One region of the Methylorubrum extorquens genome, then DNA from elsewhere that is predicted to be linked to it. Evidence: predicted binding sites of a transcription regulator. Region 1 holds the regulator's gene; each other region holds the start of a gene.
What was found. The regulator LexA, encoded in region 1, represses DNA repair genes until DNA is damaged. The targets are predictions, from matches to a motif close to TGTTCNNNNTGTGTTCNG.
Positions count from the first base shown of each region.

Region 2: the regulator LexA is predicted to act here: its motif matches at 2,106-2,123, upstream of J2W78_RS16140 (DUF3072 domain-containing protein).
Region 3: the regulator LexA is predicted to act here: its motif matches at 2,300-2,317, upstream of J2W78_RS03785 (trna delta -isopentenylpyrophosphate transferase).
Region 4: the regulator LexA is predicted to act here: its motif matches at 1,962-1,979, upstream of J2W78_RS02895 (ATP-dependent helicase).

Region 1 covers NZ_JALJXF010000001.1:1,073,088-1,077,659, reverse strand. The annotation lists gene gltX (glutamate--tRNA ligase) at 1-48, opposite strand, end outside; gene J2W78_RS05360 (ComEC/Rec2 family competence protein) at 220-2,478, shown strand; gene lexA (transcriptional repressor LexA) at 2,472-3,194, opposite strand; gene J2W78_RS05350 (DUF1236 domain-containing protein) at 3,360-3,572, opposite strand; gene J2W78_RS05345 (hypothetical protein) at 3,594-4,307, shown strand.
Region 2 covers NZ_JALJXF010000001.1:3,407,593-3,412,164, reverse strand. The annotation lists gene J2W78_RS16155 (response regulator) at 1-363, opposite strand, end outside; gene J2W78_RS16150 (MarR family winged helix-turn-helix transcriptional regulator) at 363-926, opposite strand; gene J2W78_RS16145 (branched-chain amino acid aminotransferase) at 1,147-2,034, shown strand; gene J2W78_RS16140 (DUF3072 domain-containing protein) at 2,137-2,400, shown strand; gene J2W78_RS16135 (Flp family type IVb pilin) at 2,677-2,895, shown strand; gene J2W78_RS16130 (DUF937 domain-containing protein) at 3,124-3,885, opposite strand; gene J2W78_RS16125 (MATE family efflux transporter) at 4,164-4,572, opposite strand, start outside.
Region 3 covers NZ_JALJXF010000001.1:775,466-780,037, forward strand. The annotation lists gene recD2 (SF1B family DNA helicase RecD2) at 1-1,440, opposite strand, end outside; gene J2W78_RS03785 (trna delta -isopentenylpyrophosphate transferase) at 1,549-2,235, opposite strand; gene J2W78_RS03790 (hypothetical protein) at 2,745-2,888, shown strand; gene recQ (DNA helicase RecQ) at 2,934-4,572, opposite strand, start outside.
Region 4 covers NZ_JALJXF010000001.1:589,082-593,653, reverse strand. The annotation lists gene J2W78_RS02905 (AsmA family protein) at 1-1,475, opposite strand, end outside; gene J2W78_RS02900 (hypothetical protein) at 1,636-1,875, opposite strand; gene J2W78_RS02895 (ATP-dependent helicase) at 1,991-4,372, shown strand.

The sequences.
Region 1 (4,572 bases):
GAAGCCCGTGGGTGAGGGCGCAAAGCGCGTGACGACCGGTGACGACATCGGCTGCTGGGAGGCTTCTTCTTGAAAAAGTGCGGGATGGCGCGCGTGCGGCCGCGGCCGGTCTCTGCGGGCGTGTAGCACGAGCGAGCGGATGCGTTAAGAATTCGTCACGATTGCCCGCCGCGCGGGCATCGCAGGTCTCGGAGCGCGGCGGGGGGCGGCAGGGGGCGCATGGCAGGGGGCAGCGGCAGGGCGATGCGCGGGGCCGTTCCGGCCCTCCTCGCCGGCCGCGTTCCCGCCCCCGCACAGCTCTGGCAGGCCACTCTCGACGGTCTGCGCGGCAGCATCGCCCGCGAGGCCGAGCAGCGGCGGCTGTTCCCCTGGCTCGCCGTCGCCTTCGGGGCCGGCATTCTCGTCTTCTTCACCGCGACCGATGGAGAGCCGTCGCTGGCTGCGCCGCTGATCGCAGCGGGGCTCTGCCTTGCGGTGACGCTGTTTCTGCGGGCGCGCCCGGTAGCGCTCGCGCTGATGCTCGGCCTTGCCGCCGTCTTCCTCGGCTTCGCCGCGGGCGTCTGGCGCGTCGCCTCCGTGGCGGGGCCTGTGCTGACCCGCGTCACCATCGCGCCGCTCGTTGGCTTGGTCGAAGGGCTCGATGAGCGCGAGGGCGGCGCCCGGCTGATCGTGCGTGTCGAGCGATTCGGCGATCTCGATGCGGAGCGCCGTCCGCGCCGGGTGCGGGTCTCCTACCGTGCCGCGCAGGCGGTGCGGCCGGGGGACGCCATCCGCGCCACCGCCCGTCTCCTACCGCCGCCGGAGGCGGTGCGGCCGGGCGGCTACGACTTTGCGCGCGACGCCTACTTTCGCAGAATCGGTGCCGTGGGCTCGCTGGTCGGCAAGGTCGAGGTCGGCCCCCCGGCCGAGCCGCTGGCCCTATCGCTGCGGTTGACCGCCGCCATCGACGCGGCCCGCAACGCCTTCACCCGCCGCATCACCGACGCGATCGGCGGACAGGCCGGCGCGGTGGCGGCGGCTCTCGTCACCGGAAAGCGCGGGCTGATCTCCAACGAGACCAACGACGTGCTGCGGGCGGCGGGGATTTATCACGTCGTTTCGATCTCTGGGCTCCACATGGTGCTCGCGGCCGGCGTCGTGTTCTGGCTGGTGCGAGCCGGTCTCGCCCTGGTGCCGGTGCTCGCCCTCGCCTGGCCCATCAAGAAGATCGCGGCGGGTACGGCGATGCTGGGCGTGACCGCCTACTGCGCCTTCTCGGGTTGGGATGTCGCCGCCGAGCGGGCACTGATCATGACGCTGGTGATGCTCGGCGCGATCCTCGTCGACCGCCCGGCGCTCAGCCTGCGGAACCTCGCCCTCGCGGCGATCCTGGCGCTCGCCCGCGAGCCGGAGGCGCTGCTGGGCCCGAGTTTTCAGATGTCGTTCGGCGCGGTGGCCGGCCTCATCGCCTGCGCGCCGCTCATCGACGGGCGGGTCTTACGAACCGACAGCTCGTCTCGGATCGCGCGGGCCGCCTCATGGGTGGCGAAGGCGGTGGTCGGAACGCTTGCCACGACGCTGGTGGCGCAGCTCGCCACCGCACCGTTCGCGACCTACCACTTCCAGACCGTGCAGCCCTTCGGCCTCGTCGGCAACGCGCTGACTCTGCCGCTCGTCTCGCTCGCGGTGATGCCCGCGGCGGTACTCGGCATGCTGGCCTACCCCTTCGCCCTCGACCGTCCGGTCTGGTGGCTGATGGGGCTTGCGGTGCGCGGCATGCTCGAGATCTCCGCCTGGATCGCTGGGTTTGGGCAGGCCACCGTCGTGCTGCCGGCCTTCGGGACGGGTGCGCTGATGCTGCTCGCCGTCGCCCTGCTGCTGGCAACACTCCCCGTATCGCGGCTGCGTCTCCTCGCCCTCATACCGGCCGGGCTTGGAATCGCCCTCGCCGCGAGCCCGATCCGGTACGACATCTATATCGATCGGGATGGGGCGGGCGCCGCGGTCCGCGGCAAGGACGGCCGCCTCGTGGTCCTCGGACGCCCGCCCGGCTTCGTACTCGAACAATGGTTGAAGGCCGACGGTGACGGGCGCCGTCCGGAGGCCGCGACCGGCGCCGACGGTCCGCGCTGCGACCGGATCGGCTGCACCCTCACGGCGGTGGACGGCCGTGCCGTCGCCCTCGTCACCGACAAGCGCGCCTTCGCCGAGGATTGCGCCCGGGCCGACATCCTCATCAGCCGCTTGCGTGCCCCGCCGGGCTGTGCCGCGCCGCTGATCGCCGACCGGGCATTTCTGGCGGCGCGGGGGGCCACCGCGATCCGCCTTGGAACGACAGGGCCTGACATCGTCACCGCCCGCGGGGCCGATCGGCCGCAGCCCTGGCAGCCCCGGCCTTCCGGCCCAACAACGCCGGCAGCCCTGTCGGACTCCCAACCTTCCTACGATCCGAGTGCGGCGGATCCGTCAGACCCGCCGCACGCCGAGAGCCCTCAGTAACGGCGCACGAGGCTCACGAGCTTGCCCTGGATGCGCACCCGGTCGGGACCGAGCACGCGGGTCTCGTAGGCCGGGTTGGCGGCTTCCAGCGCGATCGACGAACCGCGGCGGCGCAAGCGCTTGAGCGTCGCCTCCTCGTCATCGATCAGCGCGACGATGATGTCGCCGTTATTGGCGGTCTCCTGCTTGTGGATCACCACGAGATCGCCATCGAGGATGCCGGCCTCGATCATCGAATCGCCGCGCACTTCCAACGCGTAGTGCTCGCCGCCCGCCAGGAAGTCGGGGGACATCGAAATCGAATGGCTCTGGCTCTCGATCGCCGAGATCGGAACACCGGCAGCGATCCGGCCCATCACCGGCACCATCACCGACTGGCCCTTGCCGTCATGGGCCTGAAGCATGGCAGGCTTCGGCGCGGCAGGCTTGGCCGAAAGGCCGCCCTCGACCACGCTCGGCGTGAAGCGTCGCGGCTCGGACGATGCGGGCTTGGCCGCCGGCATATCGGGCATGCGCAGGATCTCGATCGCCCGCGCCCGGTTCGGCAGACGGCGGAGGAAGCCGCGTTCTTCCAGCGCCATGATAAGGCGGTGGATACCGGACTTGGATTTCAGGTCGAGCGCGTCCTTCATTTCGTCGAAGGACGGCGGCACACCGCTCTCCTGCATCCTCTGCTGGATGAACTGGAGCAGTTCGAGTTGCTTGCGGGTCAGCATGCGGCACCTGCTGTCGAGCGCGGGCCGAGGGCGCCGCAGAATCGTTGAAAACAAAGCACGAACAGCCTAGACGTTCCTCTCCTGTTCCGCAAGCATACCTCGGGAAGCGAAAGAGGCGGCGGAGCTGTCGCCCCGCCGCCTCTCCGGTCGTGCCGTGCAGCCGGATCAGGCCGGGATCACGTCGACGATCTCGTAGGTGTCAGGATCGATGATGACGATGTCGTCCCCGACGAGAATGAATTGCAGACCGCGATAGGCCGGCACCACCGAGAGAATCGCTGGGGGTAGCGGGTGCAGCGAGACCGAGCGCGGGATTGCCGTGCCGACGCGGACGGCGAAGTTGACATTCGTGACGGCGCGAACGCTGGAACGGGTGATCGACTGGCGGAACTCGCCGCGTTGCGTCGAGCTCAGGTTCTTCGAAGCGCCCCGCGCCTCGGTGGCGGCCCCACGACCACCTCGCTCGCCGGCACCGCCGCGTTCACCCGCCGCATCCCGCCCGCCGCGCTCGCCGGCCCCATCTCGGCCGTCACGCCCGCCGCGCTCGCCCGGCCCGTCTCGTCCGTCCCGTCCGCCGCGCTCGCCTGCGCCGCCGCGGTCGGTCTGCCCGGACTCGCGGTTGCCGCGCTCGCTCGGCTGTTCGGCACGGGCCGGGCCACCTTCGCGCCCGCCACGGACACCCGGCTCTCCACTCTCGCCGCCGCGCGACGCGCCACCGGGTGCCCCGCCGCTCTCGCCGCCACGGGTCCCACCGACATCGGCGCCCCCACGGGCACCGCCTGCGCCGCCGGCCTCGCCCGCGCCGCCCCGTGCTCCGCCGGCCGCACCGCCACCCGCGCCGCCCGCGCCTCCAGCGCCTCCACCGGCACCGCCTGCGCCCATCCCGGCACCTCCTGCGCCAGCACCACCGCCGCCGGCCCCCCCGGCCCCAACACCGCCGCCGCCGCCGCCGCCTTGAGCGAGTGCGGTTGCCGCGCCCAACATCAGGATCGCCGCCGTCGCCGTGCTGCGAAAGAGTTTCGTCATGTTCCGTCCCTGTTTCTTCTCAGCGACCGACTTGGTGCCGAAGCCGGGGACGCAACGGCAAACGTCGCAAAACCGTTCCCGGAATAAGCTCTCCAGCTTGTTCTTCGGGAAAACCGTGGGGTTGCACGAATGGATACGCTTGAGTCTTTCGGCGTCCGAAAGTCAGGCTGTCATGTGCTTGGGAAGACTGAGACGGGGGAACCGCGCTTGAGCTGACCCTCGTGCCGCCCGGGCCTCTCTCCCCCCGCACTGGGAAGGCCCAGGCACGGTGGCCGGCAGGGCTTGCCGCCTGCCATGCCGGAACGAGGGCCCATCGTTCCGATCGATCCAAGCCTTTGTGCGCAACGTTCCC
Region 2 (4,572 bases), 2.3 Mb from region 1:
CGGCTCGAAGGGCTTGGGCAGATAATCGTCGGCGCCGATCTCCAGCCCCGTCACCCGGTCGTTCGGGTTGGAACGGGCCGTCAGCATCAGGATCGGCACCCGTGAGGTCTCGCGCACCGAGCGAGCATAGTCGAAGCCGCTCTCGCCGGGCATCATCACGTCGAGCACGAGAGCGTCGAACACGAAGCACTGGCCGCGGCTGCGCGCCTCGGCCGCGTTCGCGGCGGCCGTGACGCGGAAGCCCTGCTCCGAGAGGAAGCGGGACAAGAGTTCGCGTACCCGCCGGTCGTCATCCACCAGTAGGATATGGGGCGCGTGGTCGGGAAGCTCGGGGCGCGCCTTGAGGGCGGTCTCGGCCGACATCAGGCACGCCCCGTCGTGCGGCGGGCCATCAGCCGACGGATCGCGGCGCGCTCGGCCGGCTCGATCATGGCGAGCAGAAAATCCTGGGCGGATGCCGCGCGGGCCTCGCGTCCGCTCTCGGCCTCGTCTTCTTCGGACGGCGCATCGAGCGCCCGCACGATCCGGCGGACCTGAACCCGCGTCAGGTCGGCGGTCAGCGCCCGGCCGGACGGGGTGCAGAACAGGAGCCGCTGGCGCCGGTCGCTCGTGCCGGTCTGCTGCTCGACATAGCCCTGGTCGATCAAATCCTTGAGTACCCGGTTAAGGCTCTGTTTGGTGATGCGCAGGATATCGAGGAGTTCGGCGATGGTGAGGCCGGGATAGCGATCGACGAAGTGCAGAACCCGGTGATGCGCCCGGCCGAAGCCGTACTGCGCCAGAATCCGGTCGGGATCGCCGACGAAATCGCGATAGGCGAAGAACAGCAGCTCGATCAGGTCGTCGCTGTCGCCGCCCGCTGCGGGACAGTTCGAGGGAGACGCCTCACCGGGAGCCTGGACCGCCATGTCGGTATCTGGCGTCATCACACGATTCACGTCGTGAAAACCTCGGTCGGCGGCGGATCGCGGGGCTCCGGACGGCCTGGGAAGATAAGTCAGTGTTGTTGACATATCTCAGCCCCGTTGTTACCCGTCAACCCTGCCGGTCCAGCCGCTCGCTGCATCGTTCCGCGTCCGCGCGCCGGCATTTGCCCCACCCGACGACCCCGCGCTTCGCCGAGGCCGCGCAGAGGAACTTCGAGAGATGTCCGTGATTCCCTTCGATGAGCGCGAAGGCACGATCTGGTTCGACGGTGCCATGGTGCCGTGGCGCGAGGCGAAGATCCATGTGCTCAGTCACGGCCTCCACTACGGTTCGTCGGTGTTCGAGGGCGAGCGGGCCTATGGCGGCCGGATCTTCAAGAGCCGCCAGCATTCCGAGCGACTGCGCCAATCGGCCCAGCTCCTCGATTTCGAGATTCCGTACTCGGTCGATCAGATCGAGGCGGCGAAGGCTCAGGTGCTCGCGACCAGCGGCCTCCAAGACGCCTATCTGCGCCCTGTGGCGTGGCGCGGCTCGGAGATGATGGGCGTCGCCGCTCAGAAGAACACCATCCACCTCGCCATCGCCGCCTGGGAATGGCCGAGCTACTTCGACCCGGCGACCAAGATGAAGGGCATCCGCCTCGACATCGCCGATTACCGTCGCCCCGATCCGAGGACCGCACCCTCGACCTCGAAGGCGGCGGGTCTGTACATGATCTGCACGATCTCCAAGCACCGCGCCGAGAACAAGGGCTATGCCGACGCGCTGATGCTCGATTGGGAGGACAACGTCGCCGAATGTACCGGCGCCAACGTCTTCTTCATCGCCGACGGCGTGATCCACACGCCCCAGGCCGACCGCTTCCTCAACGGCATCACCCGCCAGACCGTGATCGAGTTGGCCAAAAGCCGCGGGATCGAGGTGATCGAGCGGCGCATCCGCCCGGAGGAGATGACCGGCTTCTCCGAGTGCTTCATCACCGGCTCGGCCGCCGAGGTGACCCCGGTCTCCGAGATCGGCCCCTACCGCTTCACGCCGGCGGCCCTGACCAAGTCGCTGATGGACGATTACCTCGCCGAGGTGCAGCCGCAGGCGGCCGCCGCCTGAAGCATGCATGATCGACGGTTCCGGGCGCATCAACAAAGCGCCCGGAACTTAGCGCGGACCCCTGCGTTTTTTAGAACAATCCATGAACGAAGGGGTGTCCCGATGACTGGCAAGACGACCGGCAAGACGACGAAGGACCAAGCGGCGGCCGAGAATCCGAAGGTCGACCCGACCGACGAGTCGAACCGGATCAAGGATCCCGACGAGTGGACGACCGGTGCCGAGCCGATGACGGGCGCGCAGGCATCCTACCTGAAGACGCTGTCAGAGCAGGCCAAGGCACCGGAGGCCTTCGAGGCTGACCTCGACAAGGCGGAGGCCTCCAAGCGCATCGACGCCTTGCGCAAGGACACCGGCAAGGCCTGACGGGGGCGGGAGCATCATATGCTCCGGGAAGCCTTTGGCCGATTTTCGGGGTGAGGCGCGAACTTTGCGCGGGTGAGGCGGCCCCGGGTCCGGAGGGCGGTGGGAGCGGGACACAGGTCCGGCGATCCATTGCCCGCCGCTCCGTCAGCGAACGAATCCACTGCTGAATGAGACGCGTCGGCGGGGAATGTCCCCGCTTTCTTCAATTCCTTTAAGTTCGCTGCAAGTTCGCGCTGGCAGGATCACGTCACTGCCACACGTCCAGGACGATGCGCCGTGTCTCTGCTTCCTCCATCCGCGCCCGTCCCGAAATCCGCCTGGCCTTTGTATCCGTCCCTCATCCGCTTCGCGCATCACGAATCGGGGGCGACCGCTATCGAGTACGGATTGGTCAGTACCTTCATCGGAATTGCGGTCATCGGTGCCTTCCGCGTTTACGGAACCGCGCTGGGGAATTTTTTTCCGAGGATCTTTGAACTGTTCGTGTTCGAGTAGTCATACCAAACCCGGTTGATCCCTTTGGGATGGCAGATTTGGGCTTCGGGGGATCCCGTACGCCCTGGCGCGGTGGGTACCCACCTCAAGCGCCGCGCGGGCTGGCTGATACGGTCCCCGCTTGGATCAAGCGGAAACCGTATCACGGGCGGTCGGAAGCAGGCCGGCGCCGTGACCGGACGACGCCGAGCGCTGCTCGTCCGGTAAGGCCAGCCGGCCGACGACTCCCTATTTCGGCCCCGCCGGCTTGCGCCTTGCGGAAGCCGGTTCCCTCCCGGCGGCTGGGGAGGGGGGCGGAGCGGCGCCCGGCTTCGTATTGTCCGGCTTCGGCTGGCTCCAAAACGCGTCGAACGCGTCCTTCATCGCCTTGACGTTCTGCTCCTGAACATCGGCTCCGGTCTGGAGCATCTGCTGGATCACTTCCATCGAGGCTTTGGTCGCATCCGGCGCCGGCTCTGCCTTACGGACGGCCGGGCGCGGCTCGGGCTTGCGCGCTGCAGGCGGGGAAGGAGAGGCCATCTGTCCCGCCGCGGCCGTGAGGCCGTTGAGCCAGTCCGTCCAAAGCGTGCCAACCGGGTAAGTGGCGGGTGGAGGCTCAGCGGCCGGCGCCCCGGCGGGCGGGTTGAGGAGCAGGTGGACGATGCCGGCCACGATCATGCCGGCCATGATCGGCAGCATCTGCCGGAGGGCTTGGCTCCCGACGCCGCTCGCCGCCGACGCTTGCTGAATGACCGCCTGGGCGATCATCGGCGAGCCGAACAGCCCCGAGAACATGTCCGCACCCGCCTGTGGCGGCGCCTTTCCCGGCTGGCCGAGCCCGAACATGCGCCCGAACCCCATCGGATCGGCCGCAGCGTTGCGCTGCATGCCCATCGAAAGGGCCGGCATCAGCGCCTCCATGGCGCGGCGAGTCTGGTCCGGCGAAAGACCGAACGGCTGCCCGAGGGCCCGCACGCTCGCGTCGCCCTGGCTCTGGAGGATGTCGAACATCGTGTACATGGCCGGGCGCCTCAGCGAGCAGCAACGGTCCGGGTGCCGAACGCCTCCAGGCCTCGCCATGACAACGCGTGCAAGCGGGCCCATCTTCGTTCCGGACGCGCACCGGTGATGACCGCCGACACTCACATCCGAAGGCTCGCCGGAACGGCCTCGGCCGCGAGTGTGTCGCAACCGGGCGGGGCTGGCCAGCGATAACCCCGGTTCCGCAGCGATTTCCCGAGGAAAGGCGGACATTTCGCCCGTGTCGGCGCCCGTCGGCCCTCTCCGGGCTACAACGACATTCCGCTGGAGGGGGCCGCCTGCACCGCTTCATCGGCGGTGGGGGGCTCGGGAGCCGGGCTTGCCGCGAGGGTCATGCCGCGTTCCAGCCGGCCGACGGTGCGGAAGGCCATTGCGAGGCCGGCTACCCCGAAGGCGATCGAGCCGAGGCCGGTGCCCGCGATCACACCCTCCGGTCCGTACCACGCCGCTCCGACGAGGGCGGGTGGGACCGTGCCCAGTGTCGCCCGGCCCCAGTTCAAAAGGGTCGAAATGAAGGGGAAGCCGAGATTGTTGAACGAGGCGTTGGCGAGGAACAGGAGCCCGTTGAAGAACCAGACTGGCCCACTCACCAGACAGAAGAACGCGAACAGGTCGGCCGCCACGCCCTGAAGTTCGAAGGCCCCGGCCAGCGGCGCC
Region 3 (4,572 bases), 300 kb from region 1:
CGGTACGGCCCCGGAGGCGATGACGTCGGCGAGCACCTGCCCAGGCCCGACCGAGGGAAGCTGATCGACATCGCCGACGAGGATCAGGCCGGCATGCTCCGGCACCGCCTTGAGGAGGGCGTGCATCAGCGGCACGTCAACCATCGAGGTCTCGTCGATGACGAGGAGATCGCAATCGAGCGGGTTGTCCTCGTTGCGCTGAAAGCCGCCGTTGCGCGGATCGATCTCCAGCAGGCGATGGAGGGTGCGTGCCTCCAGCCCGGTCTGCTCGGCCATGCGCTTGGCCGCCCGGCCGGTGGGGGCGGCAAGCCCCACCCGCACGCCCTTGGCGGTGAGGATGCGCAGGATCGCGTCGAGGGTGCTGGTCTTGCCGACGCCGGGGCCGCCGGTGAGCACGCAGAGCTTCGAACGGAGCACCAGTTCGACCGCCTCGGCCTGCGAGGCGGAAAGGGTCTTGCCGGTCTTCGCCTCGACCCAGGGGCGGGCCAGAGCGAAATCGATCGCCGGCCAGGGTGGCGGGCCGGCGGCGCGCTCGGCCAGCCGCATCGCGATGGCGCGCTCGGCGCCGTGCAGGCCCTTCAGGAACAGGCAGGGTTCGCCGCGCAGGGTATCGGCAACGACCTCGCGGCCCTCGCGCAGGGCAAGCGCCGCCGCGAGCCGGACGAGATCGGCTGCAACGTCGAGGAGGTCGGCGGCGAGGCGCACCAGCCGCTCGACGGGCAGGCCGCAATGGCCCTCGTCCATCGCCGTCTGCAACGCGTAGGACACACCGGCCGCGAGCCGCTGCGGCGCGGCCGGGGCGAGGCCGAGGCGCAGGGCGATGGCGTCGGCGGTGCGAAAGCCGATGCCGCGGATATCGCGAGCGAGCCGATAGGGGTCTTGGGCCATCACCTTCAGCGAATCCCCGCCATAGGTGCGGAAGATGCGGGTCGCCCGCGCGGTGCCGACGCCGTGAGCGTGCAGGAAGATCATGATCTCCCGCACCGCCTTCTGCTCGGCCCAGCCCTTGACGATGCGCGCGGCGCGCTTGCGGCCGATGCCCTCGACCTCGGTAAGGCGGGCCGGCTCGGCCTCGATGATCTCGAACACCGCCTCGCCGAAGGCGGCGACGATGCGCTTGGCCGTCATCGGGCCGATGCCGCGCATCTGGCCCGAGGCGAGATAGCGCTTGATGCCCTCGATCCCCGTGGGCGGCGTCACCTGGAGCGTGTCGGCGCGGAACTGGAGGCCGTGCTCGCGATCCGTGGTCCAGCGGCCCGAGGCCGTCAGCCACTCGCCCGCGGCGATGGCGGGGGCATGGCCCACCACCGGCACGAGGTCGCGCCGGCCGCGAGCGTGGACCTTGAGGACGCAGAACCCCGTCTCGGCGCTGTGGAACGTCACCCGCTCGACCGAACCGGCGAGCACGTCGAGATCGGGAGGCCGGACCGGCGCGTTCATCGGCTCACCCCATCATGGTTTCGAAAGGATGGGTCCCTTCGCGGGTCCAGGGCAGAGCCCTGCGAGACCGCTGGGGCTCTGCCGAAGGGCTTGTCCTTCGGGATCCTCTTATGCAGCGCGGCTGCCGCGTCCGCCCTTCTTGGCCGGTGGCCAGCCGAGGGCTCGTAGCCGGGCCTTGGCGTAGTCGCGCACTTCCTCGCGGGTGCCGTGCGGCATGGCGTTGAGGATGCCCTGCGTGCGCTCGTCGAGCATCAGGTCGGTCACCGCATTGATCGATTCCGCCTCGTCGATCAGGCGCTTGAGGTCGGCTTCCTGCTCGGTCACCTCGTCGAAGGCCGGCGGCGCATCGAAATCCTCGTCCACCGCGCGGATCGCCATCGGCTGGTTCTGGCGGAACTCGTCGGCTTCCTCCTCGGAATAGACGAGGCCGTGCAGCTCGATCAGCTTGAGGATCACCCGGTCCTTCGCCCGCTTCTCGGCCATGGCGTAGACGTAGGCCGCCTGCCGGCCGGAGACGCGATAGTTCACGTTGACCAGCGCCTCGCCGATCGACCACTCGACCCGCGCCTCGCCGGCCTTCTCGCCGGGCATGTGGCCGGTGACGAGGATTACCGCCTCGTCGCGCTCGCTGCGCAGAAGCGTCGGCGGATCGAAGTGGATCTTGGTGTGGGCGGCGATCCGCTCCAGGGTCTTGTGATAGATCACCGCCGTGCCCTGCACGCGCCAGACGTTGCCCGCGAAGGGCTCGCCGAAGCGCACGAGGATGTCGGCAATCTGCTTGTCGGCTGTTCTCATGGTGCGTCCCCAGACTGTGGACATGGCCCGTGAGTGGGAGCACGCCGTCTTCGGCAACGGCGAATGTTCACTATATGTTCTCTGTGTGGATAATATGTGGATAACTTTTGCCGACGCAAACCGCGGGGCCTGCGGCGGGAGGTCGCGATGCCCCATTGCGGCTCACCTATCGGCCTTCGGGATCGGTGAAAGCGCCTGTGCGGTGAGCCCGATCAAACTTTGAGAGGCTTCGTCAATCCACGTTGGGTTCACTAATTTACGGCTGAATATGGACGTGGCTTTATCGTCTGATCGAGTTTCAATTTTGGATCTTGCATGATAATTTATATCATTTTATTGTCTTATCAGGATTAATGTCTCTTAAATCAACAGCAATCGGGAGCAATTATGCGTTCAGACCGCATAATGGCGCTGAATGTTATGCAATAACCGATTTATGTGCGTATCGGAATGGCCGTTGGAGCCGTAACTGGATCGGCGGATTGATCAATCCCGGCCAGTCCGCGTCCTTGGATTGGAATAGCAACGACGGCGATTGCGTCGTGCCGTTCCGCGTGAAGTGGCGTGACTGCGGCTCGGACGATTTCAAGCTTGATTGGTGCAACGGCGTGTCCAACGTCTACATGAAGGACGAGGGCTTCACCTACGATTGATCGCCCACTTGCACGGGGGCAACGCGCCATTGCGCTGCCCCCGAGTCAGCCGGCCTGCTTCGCGTCGGCCAGGAATTCGCGGATCGCGTCCGTGAAGCGCTCGCCATAGGCCTCGCGCTTGCGTTCGCCGACGCCATGGACCGTCCGGAGCGCCCAGAGATCGACGGGTTTTGCGCGCGCCATCTCGATCAGGGTCCGGTCGGGGAACACCATGAACGCGGCGATGCCTTCCGCCCGCGCAATGGTGGCGCGAAGCCCCCGCAGGTGCTGGAACAGCGCCTCGTCCGCCTCGCTCAGCGCATTCGCTTCGTCGTCGCGCGGCGCGGCGCGGCGGCTCCTTGGCTCGGCCTTCTTCGGCTCCGGATCGGGTCTGACCTCGATCGTCTCGCGGCCGAACAGGATGGCCTCGCCCTTCTCGGTCATCACGAGGCCGCCATAGCCGTCGGTGTTCTCGGCCACCGCTCCGGCGGCGAAGAGCTGGCGCAGGAGGGCGCGCCAAGCCGCCACCGGCTTGTCGTTGCCGACGCCGAAGGTCTTGAGCGCGGCGTGGCCGTTGCGGCGGATCGAGTCGCTTTCCTTGCCGTGCACCACGTCGCAGACATAGGCTGCGCCGAAGCGCTGCCCGGTGCGAACGATGGCGGAGAGCAGCTTCTGGGCCGCCACCGTCCCGTCGATGAGCGAGATGCCGCCCCGGCAGAGATCGCAGCGCCCGCAGCGCTCGCTTGCCTCGCCGAAATAGCCGAGCAGCGATTGGCGGCGGCACGCGGCGCCCTCGCACAGGGCGATCATCGCCTCGAGCTTGCGCCGCTCCACCCGGCGGCGCTCTTCCGAGATCTCCTTCTCGTCGATCTGGCGGCGGCGCAGGGCCATGTCGTCGAGGCCGTAGAGGGTCAGGGTGTCCGACGGCAACCCGTCGCGGCCGGCGCGGCCGATCTCCTGGTAGTAGCCCTCGATGTTGGTCGGCATGTCGGCGTGGCAGACGTAGCGGACGTCCGGCTTGTTGATGCCCATGCCGAAGGCGATCGTGGCGGTCATCACCACGCCGTCCTCTTGCAGGAAGGTGTCCTGGTTCCGCGCCCGCGTGCCCTGGTCGAGCCCGGCATGGTAGGGCAGGGCGTTGAACCCGTCCCCCTTCAGCGTGTCGGCGAGCTGCTCCACCCGTTTGCGTGACGAGCAGTAGATGATGCCGCTCTCCGCGCGGCGGTCGCGCAGGAAACGCTCCAACTGGCGGGTCGGGTTGTCCTTGGGCTGGAAGGTCAGCCGGATGTTCGGCCGGTCGAAGGAGTGGACGAAAGTCTTCGGAGGTCGCCCTGCCGGAAACAGCCGCTCGGCGATCTCGGCGCGGGTCGCGGCGTCGGCGGTGGCGGTGAGCGCCAGGGTCTGTACGTTGCCGAGCGCCTCGCGGGCGCGAGCGATTTCGCGGTATTCGGGGCGGAAGTCGTGGCCCCATTGCGAGACGCAGTGCGCCTCGTCCACCGCAAGCCGCCGCACGCCGGCCCCGCGCAGGGCTTCCATGCAGCCATCCATGAGGAGGCGCTCCGGCGAGACGAACAGCAGGCGCAGCTCGCCGGAGCGGATCTTGCGCCACGTCTCCCGCGACGCCGTCTCGGCAATCGTCGAGTTGAGGGTCGCCGCCTCGATGCCGAAGGCGTGCATCTGCTGCACTTGATCGTGCATCAGCGCG
Region 4 (4,572 bases), 480 kb from region 1:
ATGTCGATGCCGTTGGCGGAAAGCTGTGCATCGAGCCGCCCGCGCCCGTTCGCATCGGCCCGCAGGTAACGGGCGTTGCCGGTGACGCGGGCCTCGCCCAGGGCGAGGCGCAGGTTGCGCAGCGACAGGTCGCTGCCGGCCGCCGAGAGGTCCGTGCCGATCTCGAAAGCGCGCCCGTCGAGAATCGCCGTCACGCTTTCTTCGGCGCCGATCCGGCCGAGATAGCGCCCGACGGCCTCCGAGTTGCGCGCGGCGATGTCGATATGCCCGGTAAAGCGCGGCGAGCCCGACAGCTCGGCCTCGCCGGTTGCTGCGACGGTCGCGGCCCCCGGCGCCCTGCCCTCGAAGCGGCGCAGCACGAGGCCGCCGGTGCGATCGAAGGTGCCGCGAAACCCGACATCGGCCCAATCATCGAGGCCGAGGGCGACACTCTCGGCGGCGATATCGAGGTCAAGCAGAAGCGGCGGCGCCAGCGCACCCGATGTCAGCCCCTGCGCCAGCAGCCCGCGGGCGCCGCCGGAAAGCAGCAGCCCATCGAGGTCGAGGCGGCGGGTCCGCAGGGTCAGGCCGAGCCGGGCCTCGCGCAGATCGAGGCGGCCGCTGCCCGACAGGCGGGCGGCCTTGCCGCCGGGGTCAAGTTCGAGATCGACGGTCTTGGCCTGCACCACGGGGCCGCGCGACGCGAACTTGGCCGCCAGGGTAAGCGGCAGGGCGGCGCCCGCCGGCTGCACCGGCGGGCCGACGGTGAGCCGGGCGCTGCCCTCCGCCTCCGGCACGAGGCTGCGGCGTGCCCCGTCCGCACCCGACCCGTCCTCGGGCTTGAGGGTGATGCGCGCATCGAGTTCCAGGCGGGGTATGGTGTCGCCGCCCCCCGTCAGCTTCAGCGAGAGGCCGCCATCGCTGCCGGCCACGCTGGTGGCGATGTGGAACGGGCTGCCCTTCGCCGTTCCCTCCGCCAGCCAGGGCCCGGCGAGCGCGGGCGCCCTGAGGCGCAGGTTCTCGGCGGCGAACTGCTCCTGCGGCGCCTCACCCGTCCGTACCGTGGCGACCGTAAGGCGCCGAATGCGCAGGTCGTCGATGACGATGTCGCGGCGCAGCGTTTGCGGTTCGCGCGGCAGGAGCACCGCCTCGTCGGAGACCGGCAGGTTGAGCCCAGCCCACTCGACCGAGGTCTGGACGAAGCGCACCTCACCCTTGAGAAGGGGGGCCAGGGCGATCTCCGCGTCGACGGCTTGCGCGTCGAGGGCCGGCCCATCCTCGGCGCCGAGCCGCAGGCGGGCGAGGCGAAGATGCGGCGAGGGCAGCAGACGCAGGTCGATGGCGCCCTCGCTGCGGGCACCGGCCCCGAGGGAATCGCTCACCATGCGGTCGATCAGCGCGCGATGCGCCGACCAGTCGATGAACGGCGGCACCGCAAGGGCCGCCACGAGAATCAGCACGACGGCGCCCGCGAGCGCGGTCAGGGAATCACGCACCGTTATCGCTTCCGCCTGGCCTGCGGACCGCAGGACTTCGTTCGCGTTTCACACGCGTTCGAACGGCCGATGCCACTTGAACGGTGAAAAACCCGCGTCCCTGCGGCCATAGCACAGGCCGTGGCCAGCCCGCATCTCACGCTCAAGCTTTCGCCGATCGTCAGCGGCGGATGCCGAAGGATGGCCCGGCCGGCGGCGGAACGTTGAGCGGCGCCCGCTGGATCTGGTTGCGGATGGCGCTGTTCTCCAGAGTCTGTCGCTGTTCGAAGTTGCGGTTCTCGTTCCGGTACTCGAACGACTGGTTCTGCCGGCTCGTGGCGCCACGGTTGCCGGGGCTCTGCGCCCAAGCAGGCGTGAGTGCGGTGAGCAGGGTCAGGAGGGCGAGAGACGGGGCGCGCATGGCCTCACATCCTTCATCGGCGTGGGTTTCGGGCTTCCGGAGTGACGCGTGGGGGGTGGAGCCGGTTCCGGATCGGGTCTCGACGGCGTTCGCCTTTTGGTCCAGGGATGCGCGTATGATGCAAGAGCCCAACGACGCGCACGGCGCGTTCCGGCCGCGCCCGTCCGACGACGAAGCGCCGTCGGCCCCGACCTCCATCGCCGCCCGCGCCATGGCCGCCCTTCGGCCCGAGGGCGCGTCCTACCTCTCCGGCCTCAACCCGGAGCAGCGCCGCGCCGTGGAGGCGACGGAGGGCCCCGTGCTCGTGCTCGCAGGGGCCGGCACCGGCAAGACGCGGGTTCTGACGACGCGCATCGCCCACCTCATCGCCACCGGCAAGGCGCGGCCCTACGACATCCTCTCGGTGACCTTCACCAACAAGGCCGCCCGCGAGATGAAGCACCGCATCGGCGGGCTGATCGGGCCGGCGGGCGAGGGCATGCCCTGGCTCGGCACCTTCCACTCCATCGGCACCAAGATCCTGCGCCGCCACGCCGAACTGGTCGGCCTCAAATCCGACTTCACGATTCTCGGCACCGACGACCAGCTCCGCCTGATGAAGCAGGTCATCAGTGACCAGAACATCGACGAGAAGCGCTGGCCGGCGCGCGCGCTAGCTCACACCATCGACGGCTGGAAAAACCGGGGCTTGAGCCCCGAACAGGTGCCGCCGGGCGAGGCACAGTCCTTCGCCTTCGGTAAGGGCGGGCAGCTCTACACGGCGTATCAGGCCCGGCTCGCGACGCTCAACGCGGTCGATTTCGGGGACCTCCTGCTGCTCTGCCTCAAGCTGTGGCGCGAGAATCCGGACATCCTGGCCAATTACCAGGACCGCTTCCGCTACATCCTCGTGGACGAGTATCAGGACACCAACGTCGCCCAGTATCTCTGGCTCAGGCTGCTGGCCCAGGCCCGCAAGAACGTCGCCTGCGTCGGCGACGACGACCAGTCGATCTACGGCTGGCGCGGTGCCGAGGTCGACAACATCCTGCGCTTCGAGCACGATTTTCCCGGCGCCACCGTGGTGCGGTTGGAGCGCAACTACCGCTCGACCGGGCACATCCTCGCCGCCGCCTCCGGGCTCATCGCCAAGAACGAGGGCCGCCTCGGCAAGACCCTGCGCACCGAGGACGAGGCGGGCGAGCCCGTGACGGTCACGGGCTCGTGGGATTCCGAGGAGGAGGCGCGTCAGGTCGCCGAATCGATCGAGTCACTCCAGCGCAGGGGGCATGCGCTCTCGGAGATCGCGGTGCTGGTGCGGATCTCGGCACAGATGCGCGAGATCGAGGACCGGTTCGTGCAGGTCGGCCTGCCCTATCGCGTTGTCGGCGGTCCGCGCTTCTACGAGCGGGCGGAGATCCGCGACGCGCTGGCTTACCTGCGCGTCACCATGAACGGCGCCGACGACCTCGCCTTCGAACGCATCTTCAACACGCCCAAGCGCGGCCTGGGCGACGCGACGCTCCAGACGCTCCACGCCTTTGCTCGTGCCGACCGGGTTCCTCTCCTGGCGGCCGCGCGAAAGCTGATCGAGACCGACGAGCTGAAGCCGCGCGCCCGCTCGATGCTGCGCGGCCTCGTCGAGAGCTTCTCGCGCTGGGTGCGGCTGGTGGAGACCAAGCCGCATCCGGAGGTCGCCCAGACCATCCTGGAGGAATCCGGCTACACCGAGATGTGGCAGAAGGACCGTTCGGCCGACGCCGCCGGGCGGCTCGAAAACCTCAAGGAATTCGTTCGCTCGATGGAGGAATTCCCCGACATGGCGGCCTTCCTCGAACACGTCTCCCTGGTGATGGAAGCCTCCGAGGCGGAAGGGGCCGACCGCGTCTCGCTGATGACGCTGCACGCGGCCAAGGGTTTGGAGTTCGACACCGTGTTCCTGCCGGGCTGGGAGGACGGCCTTTTCCCGAACCAGCGCGCCATCGACGAGAGCGGTCGGGCGGGCCTGGAGGAGGAGCGGCGGCTCGCCCATGTGGGGCTCACCCGCGCCCGCAAGCGCGCGAAGCTGTCGTTTGCCGTCAACCGGCGCATCCACGGGATGTGGTCCTCGACCATCCCCTCACGCTTTATCGACGAGCTGCCGCCGCAGGCCGTGGACGTGGTCGAAGCGCCCGCGCATTTCTCGGCCGGCGCCTCGCGCTTCGACCGCAACCCGACCCCGTTCGGCTCCTCCTACGGCACGCCGGGCTGGCAGCGGGCGCAGGCCAACACGTCGGGCAATTTCGGCGGGGGACTCGGGCAGGGCCGGGGCGGCCGCTCGGGGGGACCACGGGAGATCGAGGGCGAGCTGGTCGCCAAATCCACGGCCGCACCCTCGGCGTTCGAGCACGGATGCCGCGTCCTCCACACCAAGTTCGGGCCTGGCACGGTCGCCGGCATCGACGGCAACAAGCTCACCGTTGACTTCGACAAGGCCGGCCGGAAGATGGTCCTCGACAGCTTCCTCCAACCCGGTTGAAGCGTCCCGTCGGCGGTTCTCCGCCGGCCGCCCCTCGCCCGAGGAGGGCGATGCCCGCGATGGCCCAGGCAAGGATCGTCCCGGTCCGCAGGCGGCACCGACAGGTGCTGGGGTCATCGCTTCTTCGCAAAGCCGTCACGCCCGCGTCGCCCCCGCCTGCAACCTTCGCAGTGAGAGCGAAGCGTTGCCGTAAAGTCGCT